DNA from 4 places in the Dethiothermospora halolimnae genome. Region 3 is predicted to be linked to each of the others. Evidence: riboswitches for the same ligand, from Rfam matches in the RefSeq annotation. Region 3 holds a riboswitch; each other region holds the start of a gene.
What was found. A riboswitch is a leader RNA that binds a small molecule or an ion and turns the genes downstream of it on or off. The one in region 3 is predicted to bind cobalamin.
Positions count from the first base shown of each region.

Region 1: linked by a shared signal. The riboswitch ahead of V6137_RS04585 (cobyric acid synthase) and the one ahead of V6137_RS07920 (class I SAM-dependent methyltransferase) in region 3 are both predicted to bind cobalamin.
Region 2: linked by a shared signal. The riboswitch ahead of V6137_RS14000 (ABC transporter substrate-binding protein) and the one ahead of V6137_RS07920 (class I SAM-dependent methyltransferase) in region 3 are both predicted to bind cobalamin.
Region 4: linked by a shared signal. The riboswitch ahead of V6137_RS04730 (energy-coupling factor ABC transporter permease) and the one ahead of V6137_RS07920 (class I SAM-dependent methyltransferase) in region 3 are both predicted to bind cobalamin.

Region 1 covers NZ_JBAKFX010000007.1:31,565-39,572, forward strand. The annotation lists gene V6137_RS04580 (YcdB/YcdC domain-containing protein) at 137-2,263, shown strand; cobalamin riboswitch at 2,628-2,811, shown strand; gene V6137_RS04585 (cobyric acid synthase) at 3,015-4,502, shown strand; gene cbiB (adenosylcobinamide-phosphate synthase CbiB) at 4,504-5,454, shown strand; gene cobD (threonine-phosphate decarboxylase CobD) at 5,465-6,511, shown strand; gene V6137_RS04600 (ABC transporter ATP-binding protein) at 6,516-7,298, shown strand; gene cobU (bifunctional adenosylcobinamide kinase/adenosylcobinamide-phosphate guanylyltransferase) at 7,428-7,988, shown strand; gene cobS (adenosylcobinamide-GDP ribazoletransferase) at 8,002-8,008, shown strand, end outside.
Region 2 covers NZ_JBAKFX010000037.1:28,056-36,063, reverse strand. The annotation lists gene V6137_RS14020 (VanW family protein) at 1-64, shown strand, start outside; gene V6137_RS14015 (DUF2225 domain-containing protein) at 221-883, shown strand; gene V6137_RS14010 (nucleobase:cation symporter-2 family protein) at 1,300-2,622, shown strand; gene V6137_RS14005 (lipase family alpha/beta hydrolase) at 2,923-4,227, shown strand; cobalamin riboswitch at 4,270-4,450, shown strand; gene V6137_RS14000 (ABC transporter substrate-binding protein) at 4,542-5,522, shown strand; gene V6137_RS13995 (FecCD family ABC transporter permease) at 5,540-6,418, shown strand; gene V6137_RS13990 (DUF362 domain-containing protein) at 6,409-6,744, shown strand; gene V6137_RS13985 (chemotaxis protein CheX) at 6,805-7,272, shown strand; gene trmL (tRNA (uridine(34)/cytosine(34)/5-carboxymethylaminomethyluridine(34)-2'-O)-methyltransferase TrmL) at 7,291-7,761, shown strand; gene V6137_RS13975 (Na/Pi cotransporter family protein) at 7,934-8,008, shown strand, end outside.
Region 3 covers NZ_JBAKFX010000014.1:63,654-71,661, forward strand. The annotation lists gene V6137_RS07910 (TetR/AcrR family transcriptional regulator) at 1-94, shown strand, start outside; gene V6137_RS07915 (serine hydrolase domain-containing protein) at 188-2,089, shown strand; cobalamin riboswitch at 2,179-2,368, shown strand; gene V6137_RS07920 (class I SAM-dependent methyltransferase) at 2,498-3,310, shown strand; gene V6137_RS07925 (ABC transporter substrate-binding protein) at 3,333-4,901, shown strand; gene V6137_RS07930 (hypothetical protein) at 5,169-5,384, opposite strand; gene V6137_RS07935 (ABC transporter permease) at 5,317-5,883, shown strand; gene V6137_RS07940 (ABC transporter permease) at 5,884-6,720, shown strand; gene V6137_RS07945 (ABC transporter ATP-binding protein) at 6,733-8,008, shown strand, end outside.
Region 4 covers NZ_JBAKFX010000007.1:61,462-69,469, reverse strand. The annotation lists gene V6137_RS04755 (GNAT family N-acetyltransferase) at 130-651, opposite strand; gene V6137_RS04750 (DUF7847 domain-containing protein) at 715-1,413, opposite strand; gene V6137_RS04745 (energy-coupling factor ABC transporter ATP-binding protein) at 1,755-2,558, opposite strand; gene cbiQ (cobalt ECF transporter T component CbiQ) at 2,567-3,247, opposite strand; gene V6137_RS04735 (energy-coupling factor ABC transporter substrate-binding protein) at 3,231-3,521, opposite strand; gene V6137_RS04730 (energy-coupling factor ABC transporter permease) at 3,505-4,236, opposite strand; cobalamin riboswitch at 4,414-4,597, opposite strand; gene V6137_RS04725 (YddF family protein) at 4,640-4,972, opposite strand; gene V6137_RS04720 (extracellular solute-binding protein) at 5,166-6,536, opposite strand; gene V6137_RS04715 (radical SAM protein) at 6,710-8,008, opposite strand, start outside.

The DNA.
Region 1 (8,008 bases), on a different contig from region 3:
ATTTATATATAAGATATTTATCATTGAATGTCTATTAAATTTTTAATTATCTATTGGGGGAATTACCAGTTTTTTATCAGTTGTTAGAAGGACTTGTGAGCCCTAAACTTAGAACTCAAATATAAGGAGGAGTATTATGAAACGTGTAATATCTTTATTACTTATCACTATGATGACGATAACTATATTATTGCCATCACAAATCATAGCCAATGATGGTTATGATAAAGAACTTAAGGAAGCTATACTAAAGGCAAAGAAACTATTTAATATTACAGCTGACTATGATGAGTTTGATTATAATATTAATAGCAACAATGGAGATACTGAATATTATTTAAGGTGGAGCGATACTAAAAGTCAGTTGGGAGAAATAAGTGTAAGGATTAACAATAATGGAAAAGTAACAAGTTATAACAGTTATAAACCTGACTCTTCACAAGAAACTCCTAAGTTAGCAGAGATCAGTAAAAGTGATGCCCTTAAAAAGGCAAAGGAATTTGTAAAAAAAGTAAGACCAGATTTAGTAGATAAAATTAAATATGAGGAGAATAATAGACCATTAAATATTAACAGCAAATACTATAACTTAAAGTTCCATAGGGTAGAAAATGAAGTGCCTTATTATGAAAACAATTTACAAATATCTGTTAATAACTATACAGGAGAAGTGCAGAGATTCAGTAGCAATTGGAATGAAAATATAAGTTTTGATAGCAAAGCAAATATTATATCAATTGATAAGGTAAAGGAGATCTATAAAGAAAAATTAGGATTAGACCTAGTATATAAATTTAAATATGACAATGACCAGTATATACCCTATATTGTATATACTACATTAGAAAAGGGAATTATAGATGCTAAAACAGGAGATATAATTGATGATTATGGTTATTTATATAGAAATATAACTGAAGAGGATAAGGCTAATATGGCTTCTAAATATGGCCTTGATCCTAAGGAAAAGGAAGCTATTGAAAATGTTAAGGGACTTATATCTAAAGAAAAGGCGGAAAAAATAGCTAGGGACTTCTTTAAACTAGATGATAAAACAAAACTTTCATATAGTAGGCTATATACTAATTGGAGAAATAATGATGACTATATATGGAGACTATCTTTTGAGAAAAAAGATAATGGAAAACACACTAGCTTAAATGTTACTCTAGATGCAAAGTCAAAAGACATATTATCATTTAATAAATATTATCCAAAGGATGATAATAAAAAAGTTAAATACAATAAAGAAGAGTCTCTAAAAATAGCTAAAGAATTTATAAAAGAAATGGAGCCAGATAAGTTTGATAGAGTAGAATATGTTAAAAGAGAAGTACCGGAAATCAGACCTCTAGAAGAGAAAGAAAAGCCATTGGCATATAGATTTAACTTCATAAGAAAAGAAAATGGAGTATATGTATCGGAAGACGGATTTAATATAACTATAGATACAACTTCAGGGGAAATTGGATCCTACAGTCATAAATGGTATAAAGATAAACTGCCAATTGAATCTGATTTAGAAAAGGTTATTAAACTAGACAAAGCCTATGATATATTATTTGATGAGATAGGATTAGAATTGGTTTATAAATCTAAAGATAATGACTATATTTATCGTAGTGAAGTGACATCTAAAGGAAAGATGGCAAAATTAGTATACTCAGTGAAAAAAGATAAACCCCTTAATATAGATGGAATTACAGGAGATATATTGTATAGTGATGGAGAATCATATAAAGAAAATAAAATAATAAGTTATACTGATATAGATGATAGTAAAGCTAAATCTAAGATAGAAGTATTGGCACAATATGGAATAGCACTTCCTGGAGATGAATTTAAGCCCAACCAAGAAATAAAACAGAGAGAATTATTGTATTTATTGGCTAAAGCTAAAGGATACTACATTCCAGAGTTTCAGGATGATGACAAATTTGATGAAGTTTTATATGACAGGCTGATAAGTACAAATATTATAACAGCAAAAGAAAAGAATCCAGAGAAAAGTGTAACAAAAGAGGATACTATAAAATATATTATAAGATTTTTAGGCTATGATAAAGTTGCATCATTACAGGGAATATACAAATTGGAATTCCATGATGTAAAGGAAATAGACCCTAATCTTATAGGTCATATAGCTTTAGCTAAAGGGTTGGATATAATAAATTTAGAGGATGGAAATTTAAACCCTAAAGCTCAAATAACTAGGGAAGGGGCTTGTATATTAATATATAATTATTTAAATATAAGCTCTTAAATCATATCGACATTATTCAATATAAAAAGACAAAAAATGTAAGGGTGTTGCCAAATATGCTAAAAAAACGACCAGTTTTCAAATATATGTTGAATATAATTTTCTAAAGTGTACAATATAGTTACAGGGACTTTATATCCCCCTAGATTAGATAAATTTAGAAGAAATATTGGAATCAGTCCCTTAAAAAAATTATTATGATTTAAACCCCATTTTTCGTAATAAACCAAAGGGCTCCCTTATATAAGGGAGCCCTTTGGTTTATATAAATTCTGCTACCTTACACCGAACAAATGGACATCAAAAGTGCCGTTGTTCTAAGTTGACAAAAAAACTTATATTAACTATAATGAAGGTAACTTTAAAAACTGAATATCTTTGTGGTACTTTTCTTAGAAAAGTTTAAAAGGGAAAGAGGTCAAAATCCTCTACAGCCCCCGCTACTGTGATCAGGGATGAAATCTTCTATTACCACTGGTGATACTGGGAAGGAGAAGAGAGTAAAGTGAACTGTAAGTCAGGAGACCTGCCATAAAGAACAGGGATACAATTACTTCGGAGGGAAGTATGTAGTATATTCATTTGATGAATAACACATAGAAACCTTCCTATGTGTTTTTTTGTTTTTTGAAATTGAGGGTCAAATATATGGGGGTAAAGAGTTGGCGAATAGACTTAACTGTTTTTATTTTCAATAAATACAAAGAAATACAACTATTACAACTATTACAACAAGAATGGGGATGATCTTTTGGCTAAAAATATTATGTTTCAAGGAACAGCTTCTTCAGTAGGGAAGAGCTTATTATCTGCGGGCTTATGTAGAATATTAAATAACCATGGATATAATGTGGCACCCTTTAAGTCTCAAAATATGGCCCTTAATTCCTTTGTTACTAAGGAGGGAAAGGAAATGGGTAGAGCCCAGGCAGTTCAAGCGGAATCTGCAAGGGTAGAGCCTAGAGTTGATATGAATCCAATACTTTTAAAACCAACCAGTAATGTGGGGAGCCAAGTCATATTAAATGGTGTAGTTTATAAGAATATGAAGGCTATGGATTATTATAAAAAAAAGCCGGAGTTTAAAAAATATATTATTGATGCGTACCAAAATCTAGACAATAACTTCGACTGTGTAGTTATTGAAGGGGCTGGAAGTCCTGCAGAAATAAACTTAAGGAAAAATGACATAGTAAATATGGGTTTAGCTGAGATGATTGATTCCCCAGTTATACTTGTGGGGGACATAGATAGAGGTGGAGTTTTTGCATCTATATATGGAACTATAATGCTTATGGCTGAAGAGGAAAGAGCAAGAATAAAAGGTTTTATTATCAACAAATTTAGAGGAGATGTTAAAATCTTAGAGCCTGGTATAAAAATGATAGAAGAGAAGATAAATATACCATGTCTGGGTGTAGTTCCATATATGGATGTAAATATTGATGATGAGGATAGTGTAACAACTAGATTTGATAATAAAAACAGTGGAGAGATTAATGTAGGAATCATAAGGCTTCCATATATATCGAATTTTACAGATTTTTCTCCCTTAGAAATAGAAAAGGATTTAAATGTTAAGTATATAAAAAATACAGAAGAGCTAAAGGATATGGATATGATAATAATCCCAGGGAGTAAAAACACAATAAAAGATGCAGAATACTTATTTAACAATGGGTTTGATAGAGAAATATATAGAAAAAGACGTAAGGGAGTACCTATTATAGGGATATGTGGTGGTTATCAAATACTAGGTAGGGAAATAGTAGATCCATATTTAGTGGAATCTGATTTAAATAGAATAAATGGACTATCAATATTAGATATAAAAACAACAATGTTAAAAAATAAGACCACAACTCAAACTAAAGGGGAATTTATTGTAGATTCACCAGTATTTGATGATAAAGGAGATATAGTTACCGGTTATGAAATACATATGGGAGAAACGGAAATGTTAGGGGAAAGCTCCCATATATTAAGGCTTGAAGATGGTAGATTAGATGGTGCAATTAGTGAAGATGGAACTGTTATTGGAACATACCTACATGGAATATTCGATAATGACAATTTTAGAAAAAATATAATTAAATTTTTAAAGAAACAAAAGGGAATAGAATGCAGTGATGAGTCTTTAAGCTATTATGAATTAAAGGAAAAAGAATATGATAAACTGGCTGATAATATGGAGAAAAATATTAATATAAATAAAATAAAAGAAATAATGGGGTTATAAAATGAAGGAAGTATATATAATAGTTATTGCAATAATTTTAGACTTTGTTTTAGGGGATCCCCCAAATTGGCCCCATCCAATAAGGTATATAGGATGGATTATAAAAAGGTATGAAAATTTAATAAGAAAACAAAAACTAATCAATTTAAAAATAGGTGGATTTTTTCTAACGGGATTAAGTATTATCACAGTTACATTTATAGTGGGAGGGATATTATACTTATCTAAACTGATTCACCCAGTAGTCTACTATATAGTAGGAACTTATTTAGCATATACTTCCCTTGCCACTAAGTGTTTAGATATTGAAACTAAAAAGGTATATTATGCAATAAAAAATAATGATATTAAAAAGGGGAGAAAGATGCTTTCCTATTTAGTTGGAAGGGATACAGAAACCCTTACAGAGAAACAGGTGATAAGGGGAGCCATTGAAACCGTAGCAGAAAATACTATAGATGGGGTTCTAGCTCCAACATTTTATTTAATCCTTGGTTTATACTTGGGAGTACCTATAGAAATGGTATTTATGTATAAGACAATAAACACCCTAGATTCAATGGTGGGGTATATACAAAAACCCTATAGAGATATAGGATATGCATCGGCTAAACTTGATGATATGGCAAATTTTATTCCTGCTAGACTGGGGAGTTTAATTATGCTAATAGCTGGAATAATCCTTAGATATGATTTCAACAATGGATCTAAAATGCTGTTAAGGGATAGGAAAAATCACAAAAGCCCCAACTGTGCTTATCCAGAAAGTGCAGTGGCAGGATTACTTAACATACAACTGGGGGGGACAAACACATATTTTGGAGAAACCCTTTATAAACCTACAATAGGAGACGATAACGTTACTTTACAAAACGACCATATTTTAAAAACTATTAGGATAATGTATGTTTCCCAGATATTATTGGGACTATTAGTTCTGATAGTAAGATAGGAGAGGTTAAATGAATAAGCATGGTGGATATTTTGGAGAAAATAGGAAGGATATATTAGATTTTAGTGTAAATGTAAATCCACTAGGAGCATCTGATAAACTATATGACCATATTAAAAAGAATTTAAAAAGTATAATAACATATCCAGAGATTGATGGTGAAAGCCATAAAAAGATGCTGTCAAATCACCTTAATATAAAGGACAATAATATAATATTAGGAAACGGAGCAACAGAGCTTATATATTTATTTGCAAGGGCTACTAAACCCCAAAGAGTCCTTATAATAGAGCCGACATTTACTGAATATAAAAGGGGATTTAGACTAGCAGGAAGTGATATATTTAGTTATATTTCCGAGGAAATAAATGATTTTAAGATAAATAAAGACACACTATTGAATAAAATAAATAAATTAAAACCGGATGTTGTAGTATTATGTAATCCTAATAACCCAACAGGGATTTTTACCAATAAAAATGATATAAAGCCAATACTTAATAAAATAAATGATATAAACTCCTATTTATTTGTTGATGAATCCTTTATAGATTTTGTAGATAAGGAATCCTATATAGAGTTAATAGATAAAAATAATCTTTTTATCCTTAGATCTATGACTAAATTTTATGCAATACCAGGTCTTAGGTTAGGGTATGGTCTAGGAGGTAGTAAACTAATAAATAAATTAAATGAAAATAAGGAACCTTGGACTTTAAACAGTTTAGCATTAAACAGTTTAGAAATTATATTAAAGGATAATGAATATATGGATAAAACATTAGATTGGTATAATAGAGAAAAAAAGTTTTTATGGAAAGAACTTAATAATATAAAAAATATAAAAGTCTTTTATGGTGAGGCAAATTTCTTTTTAATTAAATTAAAGGAATTGGAAGGACAGGAGCTAAAAAAATTATTAATAGAAGAAGATATATATATAAGGACATGTGAAGACTTTGATGGATTAGATAAAAGCTATATAAGAACCACAATAAGAAGTCATAATGAAAATGTAAAGCTTATAGAGACTTTAAAAAAAATCCTAGGGGAGTAATATAATGAAAAATATAATAAATATCGAAAATTTAAGTTTTAAATATACCACTGAAGATATACTTAAGAGTTTAAATTTGAATGTATCAAAGGGAAGTTTTATAAGTATATTAGGACCAAATGGATCTGGAAAAACAACCCTTCTTAAAAATATATGTAATATATTAAAACCCTATAAAGGGAAAATATTCATAGATAATAAAGAAATAAATAGCATAAAGGAAAAGGACTTAGCTAAAAAGCTTGCAGTTGTACACCAAGGAACAGATTTAGAGTTTGATTTTACTGTGTATGATGTTGCCATGATGGGCAGATATCCCTACCTTAATAGATTTCAATCTGAAGGAGAAAGAGATAAGGCTATAGTAAAAGAAGCTTTGATAAATACATCTACTTGGCATTTAAGGGATAAAGGAATAAATGAAATAAGTGGTGGAGAAAGACAGAGGGTAATGATAGCGAGGGCGCTTGCCCAAAATCCCCATATACTGTTATTAGATGAACCAATATCCCATTTAGATATAAAACATCAGATAGATATATTAAAGCTATGTAAAAAACTAAATAATGAAAAACAACTTACTATTATAACAACTCTACATGATATAAATATGGCAAGCAGATATAGTGATCATATACTTCTTTTAAAGGACGGAAAAATAAAGGAAATGGATACTCCAGATAAGGTCATAACCGAAAAAAATATAGAAGATGTTTATGGCATAAAGGTTGATTTAATAAAGCGGGTGGAAGATAGAAATCCTATTATTGTACCGAAAGCGATTTAACTTTAGAGGAGAATTGAGAATGGAGAGAGGACAATTTAAGGTGATTTTACTCTCTTTGTTCGTAAAATATTATATTCAAATCGGCTTTACCGATTTGCACATTGTCAACTAAAAAAGTGGGGTGATAAAATGTTAAACTTAACGCTAGTAACCGGTGGGGCTAGGAGTGGTAAGAGTAGGTTGGCGGAGAAAATAACTAAGGAGATTGGAGAAAATATAGTTTATATAGCCACTGCCATAGCCTTTGATGATGGTATGAAGGACAGAATAAAAAAACATAGAAACTCAAGACCAAAGGAATGGACAACCATAGAAAAATACAGAGGTTTTAATACTTTAAAAAACAACCAAGATTTTTTAGATGCAGATACTATTATTTTAGATTGTATGACCATTATGATTTCAAATTTAATACTCGAAAGTGGATATGACTTTTACAAGATTACCATGGAAGAAGTGGATAAATTAGAGGAAGAAATATTTAATGAAATAGATTCATTACTCAAGATAATGGAGGACTATAATAAAAATTTTGTAGTTGTAACAAATGAAGTTGGTATGGGATTAGTACCATCATATAAATTAGGAAGTATTTTTAGAGATATAGCAGGTCGTGGAAATCAGTACTTAGCGAAGAAGGCCACCGAAGTACATTTAACTGTATCGGGAATACCACTTAAAATAAAATGATTGGTGGGATTATATGCGAA
Region 2 (8,008 bases), on a different contig from region 3:
TTATAAACCTGTAAAACATATTATAAAAAAAGGCGCAGGGGTAGAAAATATAACCTTTGAATGAATTAAAAGCAAGATATTAGGGCTGAAAACTCCCTGTTCTCTGCACAGAACACAGAAGCACCGACAGCGCCTTTGTTTCTGTTTTCCACAAATATAATTTGTAAATAGATATATTATTTTTAATGATTTATATAAAGATAACGTAGGAGGAGGTAGAATGGAGGAACTATATGAAAAGAAGGTTGATTGTCCTGTATGCAATGAAAAATTTAAAACGACTAAAGTAAAGAGGTCAAAGCTTAGAGTTGAAAAAAGAGATAGTGATTTTTTTACTCATTATAAGTGTGAGAATCCCGTAAAATATGATGTTTTTGTTTGCCCTAATTGTGGATATTCAGCCCTTGAATCTAAATTTGAAGAAGTAAAACCTAAAGATAAAGAATTAATAAAAAAAGAGATAACTTCTAAATGGAAAAAAAGAGAATTTAACGGAGTGAGAAGTGTTGATGATGCTATTGAATGTTATTTAATAGCATTATGTAATTGTCAAATATTAAATAGTAAGAAATTAGATATAGGGAATGTTTCTTTAAGAACCGCTTGGTTATATAGAATGAAAGAAGACATAAAAGAAGATAGGTTTTTAAAAATCGCATTGGATTCATATGAGGAAGCTTATATGAAGGAGTCTTTAGCTAGTACTAATATGGATCAAATAACATTAGGATATCTTGTGGGAGAATTATATAGAAAACTTGGTGATAATGATAAAGCTGTATCTTGGTTTGGAAATGTAGTTTCAGACCCTCTTATAAAAACGAAACCTAATATTGAAAAGATGGCTAGAGAACAATGGAATAATATTAGAGAAAATAAATAATTTATAAATTAATGCTATTTTATAGAGATTATATAATAAATAATTTACATATAAAAAGTTTACAATTTAACTTTTCCTTGAATTGTAAACTTTTTATATGTAAGCGTTTTCTTAAGATGAAAAACATATTTTTTTATATTAAAATATTACAAAAAAAACAAAAAATATTTCTATAATATGGAAATTAAAACGGTGAACAGTTTTGACAAACAACGACATAAAAAATATAATTATAACAAATTATTAATAAATTATTATTTTCCCTTTAGTTTAGAAGTTAGAAAATTAGCAAAACTATTGTATTAATATTACAAAGGGAAATAAAAATTAAAGAAGAAAATGATAATTAGAGTTATCATTTAATAAATAGTAGCTGTATATTCAGACTAGGGCTACTTAAAAAAGGAGGGGCAATTGTGGAAACAGTTAATTCAAACACCAAAGCACAAACCAATAGTGAATTAAGGTACAAAATCAATGATAAGCCACCTATTAAGATGGCTATACCATTGGCACTGCAGAATATATTTGCAGCATTTAGTGGGATAGTAGCGGTACCCTTAGTAGTAGGAAATGCCATAGGACTGCCAATGGAACAAATGGCTTTTTTTGTTAATGCCACTTTATTTATGGCAGGTCTAGCTACATTTATTCAAGCCTATGGGATTGGACCTATAGGATCTAGACTTCCTTGTATAATGGGAACAGACTTTACATTTGCAGGACCTTCAATAGCGGTTGGGTCAACAATGGGATTACCGGGAATATTCGGTGCAACTTTATTAGGATCATTTGTAGAAATAATATTGAGTAGATTTATTAAACCTCTTATGAAGATTTTTCCGCCAGTTGTTACAGGTACGGTTGTTTCATTGATAGGTTTAACTTTATTACCGGTTTCAATCGATTGGGCTGCAGGAGGACAAGTAGGAGCAGAGGGGTATGCAAGTTTAGAAAACCTTTTCTTAGCAGGGATTGTAATGATAATAATTATACTATTTAATCAATATGGAAAAGGTTTTCTCAGTGCAGGAGCTATATTATTAGGTATTATAGCAGGTTATATTATATCTATTCCTATGGGAATGCTTGATATTACTCCAGTTAAAGATGCTGCTTGGATAGCTTTTCCTACACCTTTTAAATATGGTATAGATTTTAGCTGGACAGCATTATTGGCATTTATTCCCGCATATTTAGTTACTACAGTGGAAAGTATAGGGGATTTAATGGCAGTTGGAGAAGCTAGTAACCACAAAATCACCCATGATGAGTTGGCAGGAGGACTATTGGCAGATGGTACTGGAAGTTTTTTAGCTGGTATTTTTAATGCAGGACCTAACACATCATTTAGTCAAAATGTTGGTATAATCCCTATAACAGGGGTTGCAAGTAGATTTGTTGTTGTTATTGCAGGTATTATCTTAATGTTGTCTGGTATTTTTCCAAAACTAGGAGCATTAGTTTCAATAATGCCGGATCCGGTATTAGGTGGAGCTGGAATAATGATGTTTGGTATGATAGCAGTAGGTGGAATTAAGACTTTAAAAAAAGTAAGGTTTACAAGGAGAAACAGTTTGGTTATTGCTATTTCTATGGGATTAGGACTAGCAGTTGCATTTAGACCAGAATTACTAAATAATTTCCACGAAAAATTAGCAATCATATTCCATTCAGGAATAACCACAGGTACTTTGGCGGCAATAGTACTAAACTTAATATTACCTAAAGATAAGTAAAAAATGGCCCTAGGGCCGTTTTTTTTAGTTAATAGATAATAGTTAACAATTAATAGTTAATAGATATGGTTATTTCACTCCCTACGGTCGTAAAATTTTATTCTGATAGTGACTGATGAAATTTATTGGGAACTACGTGGTTTTTTGAATTCTTAGTTATTAGAGGAAGTGTAATTCTATAACTTATGTAAAACCACAAATATTTTGTTGTTGGGGGATTCGTAATCCCACAACTATTTTTTTATCAACTTTTATATTTATAAATCATAATATAAATATAAAAGTAGTGGAGTGATAAATATGATGAATTATAATATACAAACAAATAAAAAGCTTCCGTTAGTATTTATACCTGGTATATTTGGTTCCTTGGGAGATGATATTATCCCAGGAACAGGAGAGTTTAGTTTTGGACCAGCTAGCTATATATACGATCCTTTTATTAAAAGTTTAGAGGGGATGGGATATAAGAAAGAGGTAGATTTATTTGTAGTACATTATGACTGGAGAAAAGGGAATTATTATAGTGGGACAAACTATCTTATACCAGAGCTAAATAGAATTAAGCAGATATATAAAACTAATAAGGTAAATATTGTATGTCATAGCATGGGAGGGTTGGTGGCTAGAGCTTATATACAAAGTGACTTGTACAATTACGATATTAATAAATTAATAATGATTGGTACTCCCAATGCTGGGACGGTGAAGGCCTACTATTTTTGGGAAGGTGGAGAATTGCCCTATGATAAAGTCAATGGGAATGTATTTTTCAAAGTACTTTGGGAAGGATTTGTATGGATTTTTAAAAAGGTATATAAGGAAAAACAGGATATTAATTTTTTGAAAAAGTTTTTTCCTGTAGCAAAAGAATTATTACCAAGTAGAGAATATGGAGAATATCTATTTTATAAGGATGATAAGGACTTTATTCAGTTTATATCCCATGATAGAATACAAGAAAAAAATAGTTTTCTTAATCACTTGAATTCTAGTGTTGATAAACTTTACAGTAGAATAGGAGATATCCATATAATAGTAGGTAAGGGTATTGAGACTTCAAGGTTTATATGTGTAAATAAAGTAGATAGTGACAAGGAACTGTGGATAGATGGTAAACCGGGATATGTTATAACAAGTCCCCGTGGTGATGGAACAGTGATTAGTAGTAGTGTTGCATCTATATTTGGGAGAAAACTATTTATAAATGGAGACCATGGAGATATCTTACTTAAATCTGTTGATAAAATAAAAGATATATTAAATATAAAAACTATTTCTAGAAGACAACAAAGTTTTAAAAATAAAGTTTTATATAGTATAATAGCTAGAGACGTCAAAAACATAGAAATACATAAGATAAATAAAAAAATATCTATTAATAATAAATGGGAAGATAATTATAAAGGACTGACGGTAATAAAAGTTGGGGAAAATTCCTATTGGCTTATTATTGATTATAATTATTTTAATAAATCAACAATAAGATTTGATTCAATTAAAACTATGTATAGTGAAATAATTATTTTAAAAGGGGAAAAGAACAAGGGAGTAAAGAAGGTATCTGAAGTAAATACAAAGGACTATTATGAACTTAGTTTATAATAATCTTGAATAATCAAATTGTATCTGTTATTATTTTATATGAGTATAATAAAAAAGTTAGGTGTTTCATAAAGAAACTTAAAAGGGAAAGTAGTGAAAATCTACTACAGCCCCCGCTACTGTAAGTGAGGATGAAACCAACATATGCCACTGGGGAACCGGGAAGGCGTTGGAAGTAATATGATTCACAAGTCAGGATATCTGCCTAACAAATTGGTCTCGGAGGGAGGGTATATACTTATATATCCTAGCATAATAATAGCTAGGTATTTTTATGTTTAATAAGCTATAATAAAAAACGGAGGAGGATATATATGAAAGTGAGAGGTAAAAAGATTATATCTGTGCTTATGGTATTATTATTAACTATGACAGTGTTATCAGGCTGTATAAGGGTGAAGGATGAATATAAAGATAATGACAGTAAAGAAGAACAAAATACAAATGATACAGTTGGATTCCATTATCCATTGACAGTTAAAGATGGATTTGACAATGAAGTAACATTTGAAAAAGCACCTAAAAGGATTGTATCTTTAGCACCAAATAATACTGAAATATTATTTGCACTGGGTCTTGGTAATAGAGTAGTGGGAGTTAGTAAGTATTCTGATTATCCAGAAGCAGCTAAAGATAAAGAGACTGTTGGTAGTTATAATAGCATGAATATAGAGAAAATTATAGAACTGAGTCCTGATTTAGTAGTTCAATATGGTGAAGGTAAAGAAAATATTAATAAGCAATTAAAGGCTGCAGGTATCAAGATACTAAACTATGAACCAGAGTCCATTAAAGAAGTTATGTCAACTATCGAATCTATAGGTCAAGTAACAAATACAATGAAAAAAGCTAAGGAAATCACGGTTGTTATGCAGGCTAAAATGGATTATATAGCATCTGAAGTGAAAGATGCTAAGAAACCAAAGGTGTTTTATGAAGTTTGGGGAGACCCGTTAAAGACCGCAGGACCAGGGTCTTTTATAGATGAAATTATTACTTTAGCAGGTGGAGAAAATATAGCTGGTGATGCATCTGGTTCCTACGCTGATTATTCAGTGGAGAAATTAGTAGAAAAAAATCCAGATATTTATATAGCACCAAATAGTCCTGGAAAAACAGTTGAATCTATAAAAAATAATGAGCAGTATAAAACATTAAATGCTGTAAAAAATGATAAAATATATCTTGTTGATCAGAATATTATTTCAAGAGCTGGTCCTAGAATAGTAGATGTCCTTGAAATGATTGCAAAAAAAATACATCCAGAATTATTTAAAGATACTACTAAAGAATAGACGAAGTAGGGATATTTATGAAAATCAACTTACAGAGAAGGGAAAGTTGGGTTTTTACTTTGTCTTCTCTGGTTATAATTTTATTAGTTAGTATAGCGGTATTTTCAACGATAGGAAGTGCAAATATAAATGTTTTAACCACTATAAAGATAGTTTTCTCTAAAATACCTATAATACAGAATTATATAGATATAGATAGCATTCCAAAATCATATCAGGCTATTATTTTTAATATAAGAATACCTAGAATATTGGTAGGTGTATTGGTGGGAGCAGCTCTTTCTAGTGTGGGGGCTGCTTTTCAAGGAATGTTTAAAAATCCCATGGCTGACCCCTACGTTATAGGGATATCTTCAGGAGCCGCTCTAGGAGCTACTTTGGTTATTATAACTGGAATTAACATAGTCCTATTTAATATATCAAGTATATCTATAGGGGCATTTTTAGGGGCTATGGTATCTACATTTATAGTTTATTTTGTATCTAAGGTAAAAAATAAGGTGCCAGTAACTACGTTACTTCTTTCAGGAATAGCTGTTGGACAATTTTTTACTGCTATCATGTCATTTCTTATGGTGATCCATAGTAATGACTTAAGCAAAATAATTTATTGGACATTGGGTAGTTTTTCGGGGAAAGGGTGGAATCAACTTTTAACTATTTTATTTCCTATTTGTATAGCCATAGGTCTATTAATCTTTTTATCAAGGGATTTAAATATAATGTTAACAGGGGAAGAATCGGCTAAAAATCTAGGGTTAAATGTAGAAAAGACAAAAATAGTTATATTAGTATTATGTTCATTTATAACTGCTATGGCAGTATCGGTTAGTGGCATAATAGGATTTGTTGGTCTTATAATTCCCCACATAGTAAGATTGAAAAAATGCCAATAGATTTAACCATAGTTAGTGCTGATAGGACGATGATAGGAACAGGGCCGTCTCTAGGGAAGTCTATAGAAAATAAAGGCTTAATAATTGCCGGTACAGATCCCATATCCACCGATACTGTTTCTGCAAGATTATTAGGTTTTTTACCCCAAGCTATTCATTATTTATATACACTACATAAAAAGAGGATAGGTGAAGGAGACTTGAAAAAAATAGAATTAAAGGGGATTGGTATCAAAAAGGCAGAAGAAGAATTTAGTATAAATACTTTTAATAAAAGAATAGTTTTAGATGACAAGGGGATAAAGAATATACATGGCAATAAATAGTCTTTTTCAACAAAATGTGATATAATTCTATTAAATTATGCTTACAGAAAGGATGATATAATGAAAGTAGAATATGTAAATCCATTTTTAACAGCAAGTAAAGATATACTAGTCCAAGTAGGGAATATAGCACTAGAGCAAAAGAAACCTTTTATGAGAAAAGATATAAGCCTAATTGATTCAATAGCAGTGGTCGTTGGAGTCACCGGGAATTTAAAAGGACAGATTGTTATTAATTTTACTGAAGAGACAGGAAAAAAATTAGCTTCTAATATGATGGGAGGTATGCCAGTGGCTACTTTAGATGAAATGGCTAAAAGTGCTATTTCTGAACTTGGAAATATGATTATGGGAAATGCCTCTACTAAATTGTTCGATATAGGCATTAAAACGGATATTACCCCGCCTAGTATCTTGGCGGGAAAAGAAATGGTATATTCAATTAAAGGGCAAGATATAATGTGTGTTCCATTTGAATTTGAAGAAGAGACAATTGAAATAAATATATCTGTAAAAGAAAATAAATAAAATGAAGGGGGTGCTATTATGTCTATAAATATAGTATTAGTTGAACCTGAAATACCACAAAATACTGGTAATATTGCTAGAACATGTGCTGCAACGGGAGCATCACTTCATCTAGTTAGACCTCTAGGTTTTTCTACAGACAACAAACATTTAAAGCGGGCAGGACTGGATTATTGGGACTTATTAGATATTCATTATCATGATAGTTTTGAAGAGTTATTGTTGAAGCATGACAAAGGTAGATTTTTTTATGCTACTACCAAAGGGAAGAAATCATATTCAGATATGGAATTCTCGGAAAATTGCTTTTTAGTGTTTGGAAAGGAAACCGCAGGATTGCCAGAGGACCTATTGATGGCTAATAGGGAAAGGAATATGAGGATTCCCATGCTTAATAGAGAGAGTGCTAGATCCCTTAACTTATCTAATTCCGTGGCAATAATTACATATGAGGCATTAAGACAGATTGGTTTTCCTGGGTTAAGATAGTTTTGTGAAAAACATCTAAAACAATAGATTTTATTTAACGTTTTCCTAACAAATTTATTTGTATATTTACAAATTTAACATGGATTTAACAAAACTCAGATGAATATGTTGTATCATATAATTTGTTACGTAATGGCAAATAATATATAACATATGAAATGGAGGTTAAAAAATGGAGGTAGCTTTTGGAGTATTAGGTGGACTAGGCCTATTTCTTTATGGAATGAATATAATGGGAACAGGTTTA
Region 3 (8,008 bases):
TGTGAATATTAATAAAAAGGAATATGGAGAAGAATATTTTCCTATGCTAACAGAGTTCCTTATTGAAGCCATAATAAATAATTTGAAAAAATAATTTTTTTTATAAAAATATGAACAAAATCTAAAATGTTCATAAAATTATAGTAGTTTTATAGATATAATTAATAATATAAAGGGGTGTTTCATTATGAAAAAGTTTATATCAATAATATTAGTTTGTCTTATAATATTCTCTAGTTCTATTAGTATAGCTGGTGCTAACAGTGAGTTTAACAAGATAAAGGATAAATTTACTAGAATAGATGGTGTCGTTACAGCACTTATGGAGAAACATAATGTACCGGGGGTGTCCCTAAGTATAGTGAAAGATGGGAGTATAATATATAAAAAAGGGTATGGTTTTGGGAATCTAGAAACACAAACTAAAGTTGATCCTAATAAAACCATATTTCAGATTAATTCCCTTACTAAATTATTTACGGGTGTAGCGATAATGAAGCTTTGTGAAGAAGGGAAACTATCTCTAGATGATAGTATAGATATGTATTTTCAAGATATAGATAATGAAAGTTTACATAGAAAAGATATAACTATATTTCATTTAATGACCCATACCGGCGGTTTTGATACTGGTTTTCTAGGGCAAATGGATTGGGAATACAAAGAGAAGCCTAAATCTTTAAATGAAGTTTTAACCAATACACCGGATGTAATTAGAACTCCTGGAACTATTATGTCATATTCAAATTATGGAATAACTGCATTAGGTAGAATAGTGGAAAAGGTATCGGGACTTTCTATAGAAGAATATATTGAGACTAAAATATTTGAGCCATTAGAAATGGATCATAGTTATTATGGATATGATGCGAAGATGGAAAAAAATCTTGCTGAAGGATATTTATATAAAAATGGAGATTTAGTTCCTAAGGGTCCAGTTAGATATCATATACATCCTGCAGGGTTTGCTTTTTCAAATGCCCATGATATGGGGAACTTTATGAAATTTTTATTAGAAGGAAATAAAAATGTTCTTTCTAAAGAATATTTAATGAAGATGCAAAAAACTCAGTTTACATATGATGAGGAAATGTTGGGAAATGGACTTATTTTTTATGAGAGAGAGAGGAATGGACACAAGGTTATAGGTCATGAAGGAGATGGACCAACATATGCTGCTCAATTATCCATTTATCCTGAAAAAAATATAGGATTTTTTATTTCCATTAACAAAGATGATCAAACATCATCTAAGTTTGCATTTAGACGTAATTTTGAAGAAAAGTTCTATGAACTATTTACTGAAAATAACAAAGAAAATGTAAAAATAATTTCAAAACCCTATAGCAAAGATATAAAAAAATATTTTGGAAAATATTTTGCTGTAAGGACTCCCCTTAGTTCACCCTTTAAAATTTTCAGATCACTAACTGGAACGTTAAGTGTCTCACCTTATAATGAAACTTCTATAAAAGTCTCCCTAAGAGGTAGTGAATATATATTTAAACATATTGGCAAAGGGAAGTTTCAAAATAGTAAAGGTGGTTTACTAATATTTCAGTCACAAAGTGACAAAAAGTATGTAATGCTTGATTATTTAAATATGTTGGGGAGATATAGTCCCCTCTCCAATGGAACATATGAAAAACTTACTACAATTGAAAGTATATTAGAATCCTTTGCTATATATTTTTTAGCAATAATATTTGTTGTATCCATAATATATTTTATTTTCAGTAGATGGTGGAATAAGAAGAATGAAGTTACAAGAAAGGGAAGAAAGTGTATTATAATAACTAGACTAAATATAATTTTCATGGTTGTAATATCGGGAGTATTTTTAATGATTCTCTTAAATGTTTCTAAAATAAACCTAGATATAAAAGGATTGCTAATAGCATATCATGTTTTATCATATATGTTTTTAATGCTAAATTTGGCTTTAATATGGGAAACTGTTATAGTTGTGAAAAATAGGATTTTCAATAAATTGGGAAGGATAGTTCAATTTACTACTATGATTGCCATGTTGATTTTCTTAAGCATGATTATAAATTATAATTGCTTAAATATAACCTATCTATTATAAAACCTGGGACAAAGGGACAGTCCCTTTGTCCCAGGTTTTAACTTCTTGACATAAATATAACTATAATATATGATTTATTTAGTGATAAAAATTAATAAATGAATATAGGTTTCAATTTTAGTGATAATTGATTAAAAGGGAAGACAGGTGAGATGCCTGGACGGTCCCGCCGCTGTGATAGAGGAGTTTTTCTAAATTAATGCCACTGATTTTTTTTGGGAAGGCTTAGAAAAATGATGATACTTAAGTCAGAAGACCTGCCTATATTTATATGCCACAAACTCTACGGGATATAGGGGGTATGTCTTTATGCTTTTATTAGTATATATGTCTTTTGATACCTCTTAACTTTTTTGTTGAGGGGTTTTAGTACGTTATAACAAAATTATAATTATAAAGGGTGATAAAATGAATATTGAAATATTTGATAAATTATGGAGAGAATCTTCTAAAATAGACTTAGCTACTACTGAAAAATTATGGGATTTTAGAGCAAAAGAATTTAATAATATGATAGATAATAAGGAAAAGGAAAGTAAAGTGAAAGATTCAATAGACTTTCTTATATCGGAAAATATTATAAACAAAGAATCAAGTGTATTAGATATAGGATGTGGTCCTGGAAGATATAGTATAGAATTTTCAAAGGTGGTAAAAGAAATAAAGGGAATAGATATATCCCCTAATATGATAAATTATGCTAGAGAGAATGTTAAGAAATCAAATATTAAAAATGCTTCATTTGATGTTGTTCCTTGGGAGAAAATAGATATAGAAGTTAAAGGTTGGAAAAATAAATTTGATTTAGTATTTGTGTCAATGTGTCCTGGGATACACAATAAGGATACACTAATAAAGATGACTGAAGCCAGTAAAGGATATTGTTTTTTAAGCGGATTTGTAACTAGAGAAGATAAAGTAAGGGATGGAATAAATAACATAATTTCTAAAGATAAATCTAGAAAAAGATGGGGAAATAAAATATATTATGGATTTAATATATTATGGAATATGGGAATATACCCTAAAATATATTATAAAGATGTAGAGTGGAATAAGGAAATGGATTTGGAAGATGCCATAAAAATGCATACCATATCTGTTAAAGAAGATCCTAAGTTAAAAAATGACATAGAAAAATATTTAAATGATATATCACAAAATGGTATAATAACGGAATATACAAAGGCTAAAATAGGTTGGCTTATTTGGCATGTGTAAAACTTTTTAAGGAGGACTTAATATGAAAAAGATACATATATTATTGATTATAATTATGACTTTTATGATAGTTATAGTCGGATGTAGTGATGATAGTACAAATTCTGATGGAAATATAACCGAAGAAAAAGAATCAGTAGTATTAAATCTTGAAGGGGGAGATTGGGGATATCCAAGTCCCTATACCCATTATTCAAGGGGTCCTGGGGCATATAAAATGAGACTTATATTTGATAGTTTATTAGAACGGGGAGAGGAAGGTCTTATACCATGGTTGGCTGAAGATTGGAATATAACAAATGATGGGAAAACATATACCTTTAATATAAGGGAAAATGTAAAATGGCAGGATGGTCAAGATATGACAGCAGAAGATGTAAAGTTTTCTTTTGAATATTATGCTAAACATCCACCAGTTTTTGATGAATTAAATATAAGTAAAAATAATTTTATAGAAAAAATAAATGTAATAGATAGGCACACAATAAGTATAGATGTTGATAATCCCAGTGCTACCCTATTAGAAAGGTTTGGTAGTGCAAGGATATTACCTAAGCATATATGGAACAATGTAGATGATCCTAAAAAATTTAATAGTCCTAAAGCAGTAATAGGATGTGGCCCTTACATACTTACAGATTATAAAAAAGAGCAAGGAGCATATAGATTTAAAGCATTTAAAGATTATTGGGGACCAAAACAAAGGGCCGATGTAATACAGTTTGTCCCTGTTAGTGATAATATATTAGCTTTTGAAAAGGGAGATATAGATATAACAAGGGTAACTCCAGATATATTGAACAAATATAAAGAGGATAATAAATATAAGATTATAAAGAACCCTGGCTTTTGGGGGTATAGGCTTATGTTCAATATGGATAATAATCCTCAATTTAAAGATAAGGTATTAAGACAGGCTATAGCATATGCCATAGATAAAGGTGAAATGATTGAGAAGGTAGCCAGGGGAGCGGGAAAACCTGCCAGTGCTGGATATATACCTATTGATCATAGATGGTATAATAAAAAGGTTAGAAAGTATGATTTTAACTTAGATAAATCTAAGAAATTATTAGATGGTAAAAAATATAGTTTCACATTATTAACAGGAAACAGAAATCAAGAGGTTAGAATCGGAGAGCTAATGAAGTTAAGTTTAGAAAAAGTAGGTATAGACTTAAAAGTCAAGAGTGTTGATATGAAATCGAGGGATGCAGCAGTAAAAAATGGAGATTATGAAATGGTTCTTATTGGTCACGGTGGATGGGGAAACGATGCCGATATGCTTAGAGAGAAATATGTAAGTGAAGAAAATAGTATAAAAACCACCTTTACAGGGGGGATTCCAGGTTATGGCAATGATATGATAAATAACTTAGCTAAAAAACAATTATCAGAATTAGATTTAGATAAAAGAAAAGAAATAGTTTATAACCTTCAAGAGGTTATAGCTGAAGAGATTCCCCAAATACCTTTATATAATACCACCGGCTATGATGTATATAGACCATCAAAATATGATGGATGGAGGCATGTGTTTGATCATCATACCGTAACCCATAATAAAATATCATATCTTGAAATGGAATGAGTTGAAAAATATGAATTTTTGTAAAAGAGCTTTTGAATATATAATAGTATTTTTTATAATAATTACATTAAATTTTATAATCCCCAGGTTAATGCCTGGGGACCCTTTTACCTTTCTTTCCTCTGAGGAAGGGACGGTTAATTATACTTATACCGAAGAACAGATTAATGAGTATAAATCCTATTACGGATTGGACAAACCACTAATAAAACAGTATAAATATTATATTTTAAATATGTTTAAAGGAAATATGGGATATAGTATATATTACAATGCTCCAGTAAAATCTATCATATTAAAAAGGGCCATATGGACCCTTGGAATAGTTATTATATCCATATTATTAAGTAGCCTTATTGGGACAATAATAGGTGCCTTTTCTGCATGGAATAGAAATAATAATATTGATAGGTCCATATATTCTATAATGATGGTGTTTTCTGAGATTCCATCATTTCTAGTGGCGATATTCTTATTGTTCATATTAGGTGCTAAAACAGGCTTTTTTCCACTATCGGGGGGAATGACTGTGTTTAAGGACTATAACAATTGGATAGATAAAATACTAGATATAATACATCATGGAATATTACCGGTAATGGCATTATCCTTATCTAGGGTAGGAGGATTTTATCTATTATCAAGAAATAGTATGATATCGGTTCTATCTAAAGATTATATAAAGACTGCTAAAGCTAAGGGACTTAATAATAAGAGAATTATATTTGTACATGCTCTTAAAAACTCAATATTACCCATTATAACTAGAATATTTTTAAATTTAGGTGGAGTTTTTGGTGGAGCCATATTGGTGGAGAATGTGTTTAATTATCCTGGAATAGGTCGCCTTATGAAGGAGGCTGTAATGGTTAGAGACTATACTTTAATACAAGGAATATTTTTATTTATAACGTTTACTGTACTCTCTATGAACTTATTTGCTGATATAATATATAAAAAAATTGATCCTAGGGTGAGATAAATGAAAGATATAATATTAAAATTAAATAGACTTACAATAATAGGGAAGATATCATTATTAATTATAATATCAATTATATTTATAGGAATATTATCTCAATATATATCCCCATATCCCCATAATGTTCCTACTGGAGAAGCATTAAAATCTCCTAGTCTAAACCATCTGCTAGGAACAGATGATTTGGGCATCGATTTATTGTCCCAAATGTTTTATGGAGCTAAAATAAGTGTTACTATAGGACTTTTTACAGCATTGTTAGCGGGAATAGGAGGAGGAATACTGGGGATTATGTCAGGGTATTTTGGTGGTATTATAGATAAAATCATTATGAGAATAATAGATATAATGTTGGTATTACCTGATTTGCCTATGATGATATTATTAGGTGCCTTTTTTGGACCAAGTATTAAAAACATAATAATAGTATTGGCCTTATTTTCATGGACTGTTCCTGCTAGGGTAGTTAGATCTAAGATAATATCTATGAAAAGGGAAAAGTATATTTTGGTAGCACAAAGCTATGGTGGGGGATTTATTTATCTTCTAAAAAAACATTTTCTTCCAGGGGTACTACCTATTCTCATGGTAACGGTTATAAAATTAACCAGTAAAGCCATAGTTGCCGAGGCGGGATTATCCTTTTTAGGTCTTGGGGACCCTACATCAAAGAGTTGGGGTCTTATCCTTAATAATGCAATAAATTTTCAGGGAATATATTTTACTGAGTATTGGAAATGGTGGGTTATTAGTCCCCTTGTATCTATAACGTTATTGGTTCTTTCTATTTCATTAATAAGTAGGGATCTTGAAAAAATATTAGATGATAAATTATAAAGGGGAGATATTATGTTAAAAGTAGAAAATCTTTCTGTTGAATATAAAATGGGGAATACAACAATTGAAGCTGTTAGAAATGTAAATATTAATTTAAATAAAGGGGAAAGCCTGGGAATTATTGGTGAATCGGGAAGTGGAAAAACATCCTTGGCCATGTCAATCCTAGGTCTTATAAAATCTCCCGCAAAGGTATCGGGAAATATTTATTATAATGGAAATGATATAAACAAAATGCCTAAAAAAGAACTTAATAATATAAGATGGAATAATATATCCATAGTATTTCAAAATAGCCTAGATGTACTAAATCCCCTTTTAACTATAAATAAGCAAATATATGAAAGTATAGCTAAACATCTCAGCATATCTAAAAATGACGGAAAAAGAAAGGTTTTAAAACTTATGGACATGGTAGGCCTTGATAAAAAATGGGGAGAATATTATCCCCATCAACTATCTGGAGGTATGAGACAAAGAGTTCTTATAGCTATGGCTTTAGCTTGTGATCCAGATTTATTGGTGGTGGATGAACCTACAACAGCATTAGATGCTATGTCAAAAAAAGAAATTATAAACTTAATTTCAATGCTTCATAAAAAGCATGGATTTGGACTTATAGTAATATCCCATGAATTAAATACAATCTCTAAACTTACTTCTAGGGTTAATGTGATGTACTCTGGACATATGGTAGAAAAGGGAATAACCAGTGAAGTTATTAAAACTCCAATGCATACCTATACTAGAGGTCTTATCAATTCCTCTCCTATGATAAATCCCTATCGTGATATGTGGGGTATACCTGGAGAATTTAAAAGTGAAGAAATACCAGGTTGCCCCTTTGAAAGAAGGTGTACCCAAAGTATAGAAATATGTAAAAATAATATCCCAAAACTTAAATATGTATCGGTGGAGCGTGAAGTTGCATGTAACAGAGGGGGGATAGTAACTTTGCTCTCTGGAAAATCCATAGATAAAACTTATAAATTTAAGAAAAATCATATAAAAGCATGTGATAGATGCAATATAACAATAAAGTGGGGAGAGGTTGTAGCCTTAATAGGAGAATCAGGATCAGGCAAAACAACATTAGCTAATATATTATCGGGAATATTACCTCTAGATAAAGGTGAGGTAATATTTGAGGATACAAAGGTATTTAAAAGTAATGCAACCAGTAGGAAAAATGGTATACAGATAGTATTTCAGGATCCCTTTTCATCAATAAATGAAAGGTTTACAATAGAAGAAGCTATAATGGAGCCATTAAATATAATAAAAGACG
Region 4 (8,008 bases), on a different contig from region 3:
ACCCAACTACCAATCCTTTAGCCCCAAAGCACAAAGTTTAGATATCTAAAATTAAGCATGTTGTGTAAGGACTCAATATATTGAGTCCCTATACCCATACTTTATAATAGCATTAAAGAAAATATTATATTAGCTCAAAATTTTAGTCATCAGAAGCATATCTTGATATTCCCCATTAATTTTAATATATTTATTTCTTCTACCTTCTACTATAAACCCAAACTTTTTATATAGTCTTATAGCTGGTTTATTGTTTTCAAAAACCTCTAAATCAATCTTTTCTATATTTACTTCCCTGGCCCAAGAAATAGTATGTTCCACCAACTTACTTCCTATACCTAGATTGCAATAGTCCCTTAGTATGGTTATCCCAAAAACTGAAGTATGACTTAGTTTTTCTATGTTATTTTTTCTAAGGGTTGATGAACCCACTATTTTCCCGTCAACTTCCACTACTAAAAAAAGCGATTGACTTTTTATAAAATCTTTTTCTTGGTTTACAGTTACATTAAACTCCTCTGGAGTATTAAGGAGGTTTTCTGTTTCCCTATGTATTTGTTTAACTACTTTTACCAATTCCGATGCATCACTTGATTTAGCTCTTCTTATTTTAATATTCTTTATTTTTTTGCCGTTAACTATCATATTCATACCGTCCCTTCAGATGTTATATAATTAGAACAAATAATAAACTCATATTATTCTCTTTATATTCTATAAAGTTTCCTTATCTTTAATAATATCTAAATTTATAAAGGCCACAGTCATTACAACAACTATAAAAGCTAAAAATATGTCTATAATAGTGCTTGACAAAACATTTATTATAAAGTTTTCCGGTAATATTAAAAGTGGTAAAGATACTATTATACCTATAATACCTGATAATACCGATAATCCAAAAACTTTCCCCCAACTCCCTTTTACAGTTTCTCTACTATAGTCCAATGCATCTTTCCCACCTATGTCCTTTAATATAATTGCTTGAGCCATAAATGTATAATATATTCCAAATATAATACCGGGTATTATAAGTGCCAAAAATAGGATAAAAAGTATTATTCCCCGGATAATACCTGTCCCTATACCCGCTCCCCATCTACTAAAGCTTTTTTCAAGGGCACCATAATATTTTATATCTTCACCATATATATATCCATAAACTACATAGGTTATGGACATTGTAGCCAATATACCAAATAATAATTCCAGCAAATCCACTAATGTTGAGTATGTTCTAAATAAGTTTTCTGTTATTATCATAGAAGATACCATTTCTAATAAAATATTAATTGGTATATAAACTATTAATATTATCATAGCTATCGTTTTAAATTTTTCTTTAAAAATACTAAATCCATAGGAAAATATCTCTCCAATTCCCATTTCCCTTTCATTTATTATATTCTCCATACCTTCTTGCCTCCTAATAAAGTATTGGTGACCACATTATTTATAAAGTCACAATAGTTATATTTCTATATTCATCAATATATATCCTTTTAAATGTAAAATTTTATATTAAAATAGGACTAAATATATATTTAATTTAGGATATTGAAAAAGTAATAAAAAATGTCCGCTAGTCCTCGGATTTGGAAAATATATAGAAACGGTCGAAAATAGAATTCCAAACTCGCTATGCTCGAACAGTGGAATTCTAACAATTTCCTCCCTTATTCTATATTTTCACAAATCCTGCGGAATAGCTACCATTTTTTATTACTTTTTCTAAATATATATTTAATCCTATTTTAAATCCTTTCATTTAAAAATTTATATAACTCTTTTTCCCTTTTAAATATAGGGCCTCCCACATTTTTATGAAATCGAATAAGCCAGGGGGCTTCTATTTTAGCTTGTTTTACTATACTATCATCTAAAAATACTTTTTCTACATTATCAGATGATATCACTTTTCCACTATTTAATATGTATGCATAATCACATAGCTTATATATTAAATCCATATCATGGCTAGATATAACCACTTTCTTTCCCTTTTCTGATATACTTTTAATAATATCTATTATTCCTTTAGTCATAATAGGGTCAAGACCTGCTGTAGGCTCATCAAAAAAAATTATATCATTATCTAATGCTAGTACTCCTGCTATTGCTACTCTTTTCTTTTGTCCATAACTTAAAAAATGAACAGGTTTATCTTTAAAGTCCTTGGCATCTACACTTTCAAGGGCCTTTTCTACTCTCCCCTTTACTTCCCTTTCATCATATCCTAAGTTCCTAAGTCCAAATGCAACATCATCATATACCTTAGGATAAAATATCTGTTTATCTGGATCTTGAAATACTACACCTATTTTCTTTCTTAACTTTATTAATTCCTTTTTTTTATAACTTATTTGATTATCATCAAATAATACTTTTCCACTGGTGGGCTTTAATAAGCCAACCAAATTTAGAAACAATGTAGTTTTTCCAGACCCATTGGCTCCTATTATGCCTATTATATTTCCTTTATTTAAATCTACATTTATGTTGTCAAGGGCCCTAGTTCCATCCTCATATATATATGTTAAATCTTTAGTTTTTATCATTTAATCACCTACACATAAAATTCATTATCAAAGCCTTTACTGTCAAGGGCCATTTCCATATGTTCATATTTTAGCATTATCCTTGTAAATAGCACCGATATCAAAGCAGAAAGGGATTTAAAGGAATTTTTAATATTTATATATCCAAATCTTAATTGTTGAGCTGTATAGATATTTTTATATTCTTCTAAAAGTATAAATATAAATCTATATATTAACACCATCATTTCTATTAAAAGCTTAGGCACTCTATGCTTTTTTAGTATATATATTATATCATTCATTGGTGTTGTTAGTATAAGAAAAAAAGTACAAGTTATTGCCGATAGAGATCTTGTAAATAATATTCTTCCATTTTCTATACTTCCATTGGTTATTCCAATATTTACATTATACAATTCCATACTTATGATGTATTCACCATTTCCTTTAGATACAGATATTAATATTGCTAAAATGCTTAGTACTAAAAACGATGAAGGTATTAAAATCATTTTGATATATTTTTTCAGGGGAATTTTAGCTATTGTTATAGTTATAAAAAACATTACTGACAATATAGCAATATGAATATAAAATTTTTTAGATACTATAGCCAATATTAAGAAAAAAATGGCAAAGTAGAACTTTGCCAAGGGATTTTTATCTTTCAACTTATTAGTATATGCATATTTATCTATTATTAGCACTTTTTCTTTTTCCCTTCATATATCCAAAGAAATAAGCTATAATTCCTGCTCCTATGGCTGCCTGTAATGCAAATAATAAACTTTCTATTTCTCCACTTGGAGGTTCCCAAATAGAACTAAACCAAGGTTCATAGTCGGGTGATATCTCTGTTATAACCCCTTCTGCTTCTCCATCTGCTCCTCCAAATTCTGAGTTCCCCATAAATATAAGGGGTATTAATATAATTATTATAACAAGTCCCAATAAGATAAGATTTTTAGTTGATGTTTTCAATTAAATTACCCCCTTCGGTTTTATATTCCATTAATAGATTGTACACTATAACTGTTATAATTCCCTCTGCTATGGCAATAGGTAATTGAGTTACTGCAAATATTGACATAAACTTAGACATAGATCCTATTATTCCACTGGTGGCATCGGGATGGGCAACTGCCAATTGAACTGAGGTCATCATATATGTAGCTAAATCTCCTAAAGTTGCAGCTAAGAAAACTGCCACACCACCCTTTACGTTATGTTTTTTCAACAATTTAAACAATCCATATGCCACTAATGGACCTACTATTGCCATAGAAAATGTATTTGCTCCCAGAGTTGTTATTCCTCCGTGGGCCAATAGTAATGCTTGAAACAGTAAAACTATAACTCCTAAAACAGTCATTACAGTGGGTCCAAATAATATGGCACCTAATCCAACTCCTGTGGGATGGGAACAACTTCCCGTTACCGATGGAATCTTAAGGGCTGATAATATAAACACAAATGCCCCAACAAGTGCAAGTAATAATTTTTTCTTTGGCTCGTTTTTAACTATTCCATTAATATTACTGAATCCCCTAATCAAAAACGGTATAGCCACCACTATCCAACCAATTGCCCACATAGGAGGTAGATATCCTTCCATTATGTGCATAGCACTTGCAAAGTTTGGAGCTACTAAAATAAGTAAAGCAATTAATAATAAATACACTCTTTTTCTCTTCATAATAATACCCCTTTCTTTTTTTGAATTAGACCTTCGGATGAATTGGAGTTTACTATAAAATAAAAAAACTCCACCTTCTTTAGGTAGAGCTTGTATACTTATACACAGTGAATGTTAAATGACAGACTTCCCCCGTCATAGATTCACCCATAAGCACAACCTTCCCTCCGAAAGTATACTTTATCGAGAAATTCGGCAGGTCTCCTGGCTCATAGTTTAACCCTACTCCTTATCCTTCCCACAAGAAATCTTGCAGTGGAACCTTAAGTTTCGTAACTACTTACAGTAGCGGGGGCTGCAGAGGATTTGCACCTCTTTCCCTTTTAATTACCATAGGCAAACCAAATTTCCTATTTACTTTTCATAAAGATTTTACCATATTAAATAAAATTATTCAATTAATTTATTCTAATCTTTCCATTAGTTTTAACGAATATCCTATAGACTCTACCTCTTCTCTAGTTAATACAACACCTTCCGGTGGTCTTTTATTCAATTTAAAAACCACAGCTTTTTGACCAACCTTCTGTTTAAACTGTATACGATTCATGTCTATATCCATATTAAACAAATCGGACATAATTTCAGCAGTTGATCCATGGCCTATAGCAGATATAAATCCATTTTTCTCTATAAGTTTTTTAGCACTATCTAAATCTATATCTGTTATTTTATATAAACCGTTTGTAGTGGCAACCGTTCCATTAAATAAACCTACTTTCATATTTTCAACCAATATACATCACCCCTATAGAAAGCCTTAAGTATACTAAAGCTATTTTAAAATTATAAATAATCTAGTTATTATATATTTCTATATTTTTTTACATTATCCTTTATTAAAATAAATGGCATATTGGTATAAACCTGTTTTGAATTTAGAGTGATATAATATTCAAAAAGCTCTTTGTGAAATTATGTAAATATTCTTATTCATTTAAATATATACTATACCTATCTTCTAACTCCTTTAATTCTCTACTTAAGCTGTCATCACTAAACACATCCTCTGTAAATATAAACTTAAATAAATCCTTATATAACTTTCTTCTTAAAGTAACTGTTTTCAATGTCTTGTCTTTTCTATATATCTCTGGTTTTATTTCTCCTTTTTTAAGTTTGTCATATATATAATTTTTAATTTTTATAACCTCTGGTTGTAGATTCTTCTTTGATTCTATATTTTGTATATTATCTTTTAAAGTCTTTAACACAGGACTATACATATTTGATGGTAAAACATAATCTTGTTTTTCCCCTTTATACATTTGCATTTGAAACTCTTTACTTAATAAACTATTTATAAACTCATATCCTAGTTTTTTATTTTTCCCATTACTATTAACTATAAACCCACCTAGGTCTATATTGTATTTTTGATTATTTACATTTGGAAAATGTATTCTGTCATCCATCATACCTCGTTTTAAAGATTCAACATTTAAGGCATTATATGCATCAAAGGTTAAATAATAAATTGTAGCCGACCTTGTAAGAAAATCCCTCCCCTTATTAAAACTATGATAATCAAAACAGGCATTATAATAATCTTCATATGTAAAATTTTCAGGTAAAATATATTTATCTGAATATATTTCTTCCCTCATATTATTTATGTTTTCTTTCATTTGTTTAGTATCTAGATTAATTTTTTTATTATCTTGACTAAACACATCTATGTTATCTAATTTATATATGATTATATCCTGTATATCATCTCGAGAAAACTCTATAGGTTTTGTATAGTCTACCCACTTGTTTCTGATTTCATAGTAATCTTCTATAGTCCAGTCATAATCCGGATATGGAATATCGAGCTTTTCTATCTGTTCTTTATTGAATGATTTACACGTATAGTCAGCACCTATGGGTATAAAATATATTTCATCTTCTAAATAAAAGTCATATACATTATTAAGATTAGGTATGGTATCAGTATCTACCTTCTCTGCTATACCTTTTTCTTTGAATAGTTGATAAAAATATGGCATATTAGATATGTATATAAGAGTAGGCCCTTCATCTAAATATAACTTAACATTTAAGTTATCTAAGAATTCTTCATAGGTATTCCCTTTAATTTTATCAAACTTCACCCTTGTATCATTATCCTTATTATATTTTGATATATACTCAATAATAGGCATGGAAAGGTCTATAGTGAAATCATAATCATCCTCCCATACAGCTATAGTTACTTCTTTACTTTCACTACTTTTACTATTAACCTCTTTTTTATCCGTTGTACACGAAGTTAATATTAGTATTATACAAAATGCAAAAATAAATATTTTTTTCATTTTCATTCCCCCTTTATATATAGAGTTCTTAAATAACTAAAAGGTTCAATTTAAATTTTAATTTTTAATTAAAACTCCATGTATTATAAATTAAAATATAGTTTTATATGGGCATAAACAAAGGATAAGCTAGTTTACTAGCTTATCCTTTGTTTATATCTTAGGCTAATTTTCTAATTGTCACCACTAATTTTTATTAACCTATTTAATTTTCCACAAATCTTACTGGGATCTATATTGTTATTTTTTAGACTTTCCCCATATACTGAAGCCTCTTTTTTAAGTCCTTTTATTTCCTTTCTGTTTATAATAGAATCCAAATCACTTAAAGACCCCATTTTAAAATATTCTTCTGGCATAGTTTCACATGGTTTTATATTTCCATTTGCCGTAACAGTAAGCGATGTAATTCCAGCTCCACAACTAAAGCTATGTTCATAATTCTCTTCAAAAAAACTTAGCCAGTATTCTTGTTTGCTCTTATCAAATAGTTCATCTAGTGTTGATAAAATGATTTTATCTTTATATTTGTCTTTAAGATATTTTAAATCCTTATTAATATTAATAATATCATTGTGATTTAAACTCCAATTATGTCTATTTTTTTCACTCCCTGCAGCTCTTCCTATTGGAAGTGGTGTCCCAAATGTCATTTTTCTTATTCCATAATCAATAGCAAATTGAACATATTGTTCTAATTTATTTTTTCGTTCTTGATTCAATACTAGACTCAATCCAAGCCGTTTATTTATATTACTTAACTTTTTAGTTCCTAATTTAAACTTCTCAAATTCCGACGGTCTTTTTGTTATACTTTCAAATTCTCCTTCATCAATTCCATATAAAGATATTTGGGGAAAATATACTTTTTTCAATATATCGTCATTCACTCTATCTATGTTGGTCCCATTAGTAATTAAACTTACTTCAAAGTTTTCAACTAATAGCCCTAAAACTTCATTTATGTTAGGATGTATTAGAGGTTCACCGCCACTTACCATTACCTTGTGTGTTTTTCCTTTTAATTTTTCTACTAAGTATTTAATATCTTCTAACTCAATGAATTTTCCTGATTTATTATTTGCACTTTTAAAACAATGGGAGCATTCAAGATTACATAAGCTTGTTAATTCGATATTTAAATTGTATGGATAGTATTTGAGCACTTCTCCAGTTGTACTAATTACACTTTCCATGCTTTTATTTCCATACTCCACTAGACCAACATTAGTCATATTCTCTATAAAAGTGTTTATAGTCTTTATAACTTGGTCTTTTTCTTCACTATTTAATCCATAAATTTTACTAATTTCACCATGTATTTCTTCTAAATTCATAGTTCCATTACACAGTTTTAATATATCTGTTTGAGGTTCACTAAAAACATTTATTTCATCATATTTATTATAAATAATACTATTTTCACCAAAATAGTGAATAATGTTCTCCTCTTTAATTCTAGGAAACTTATA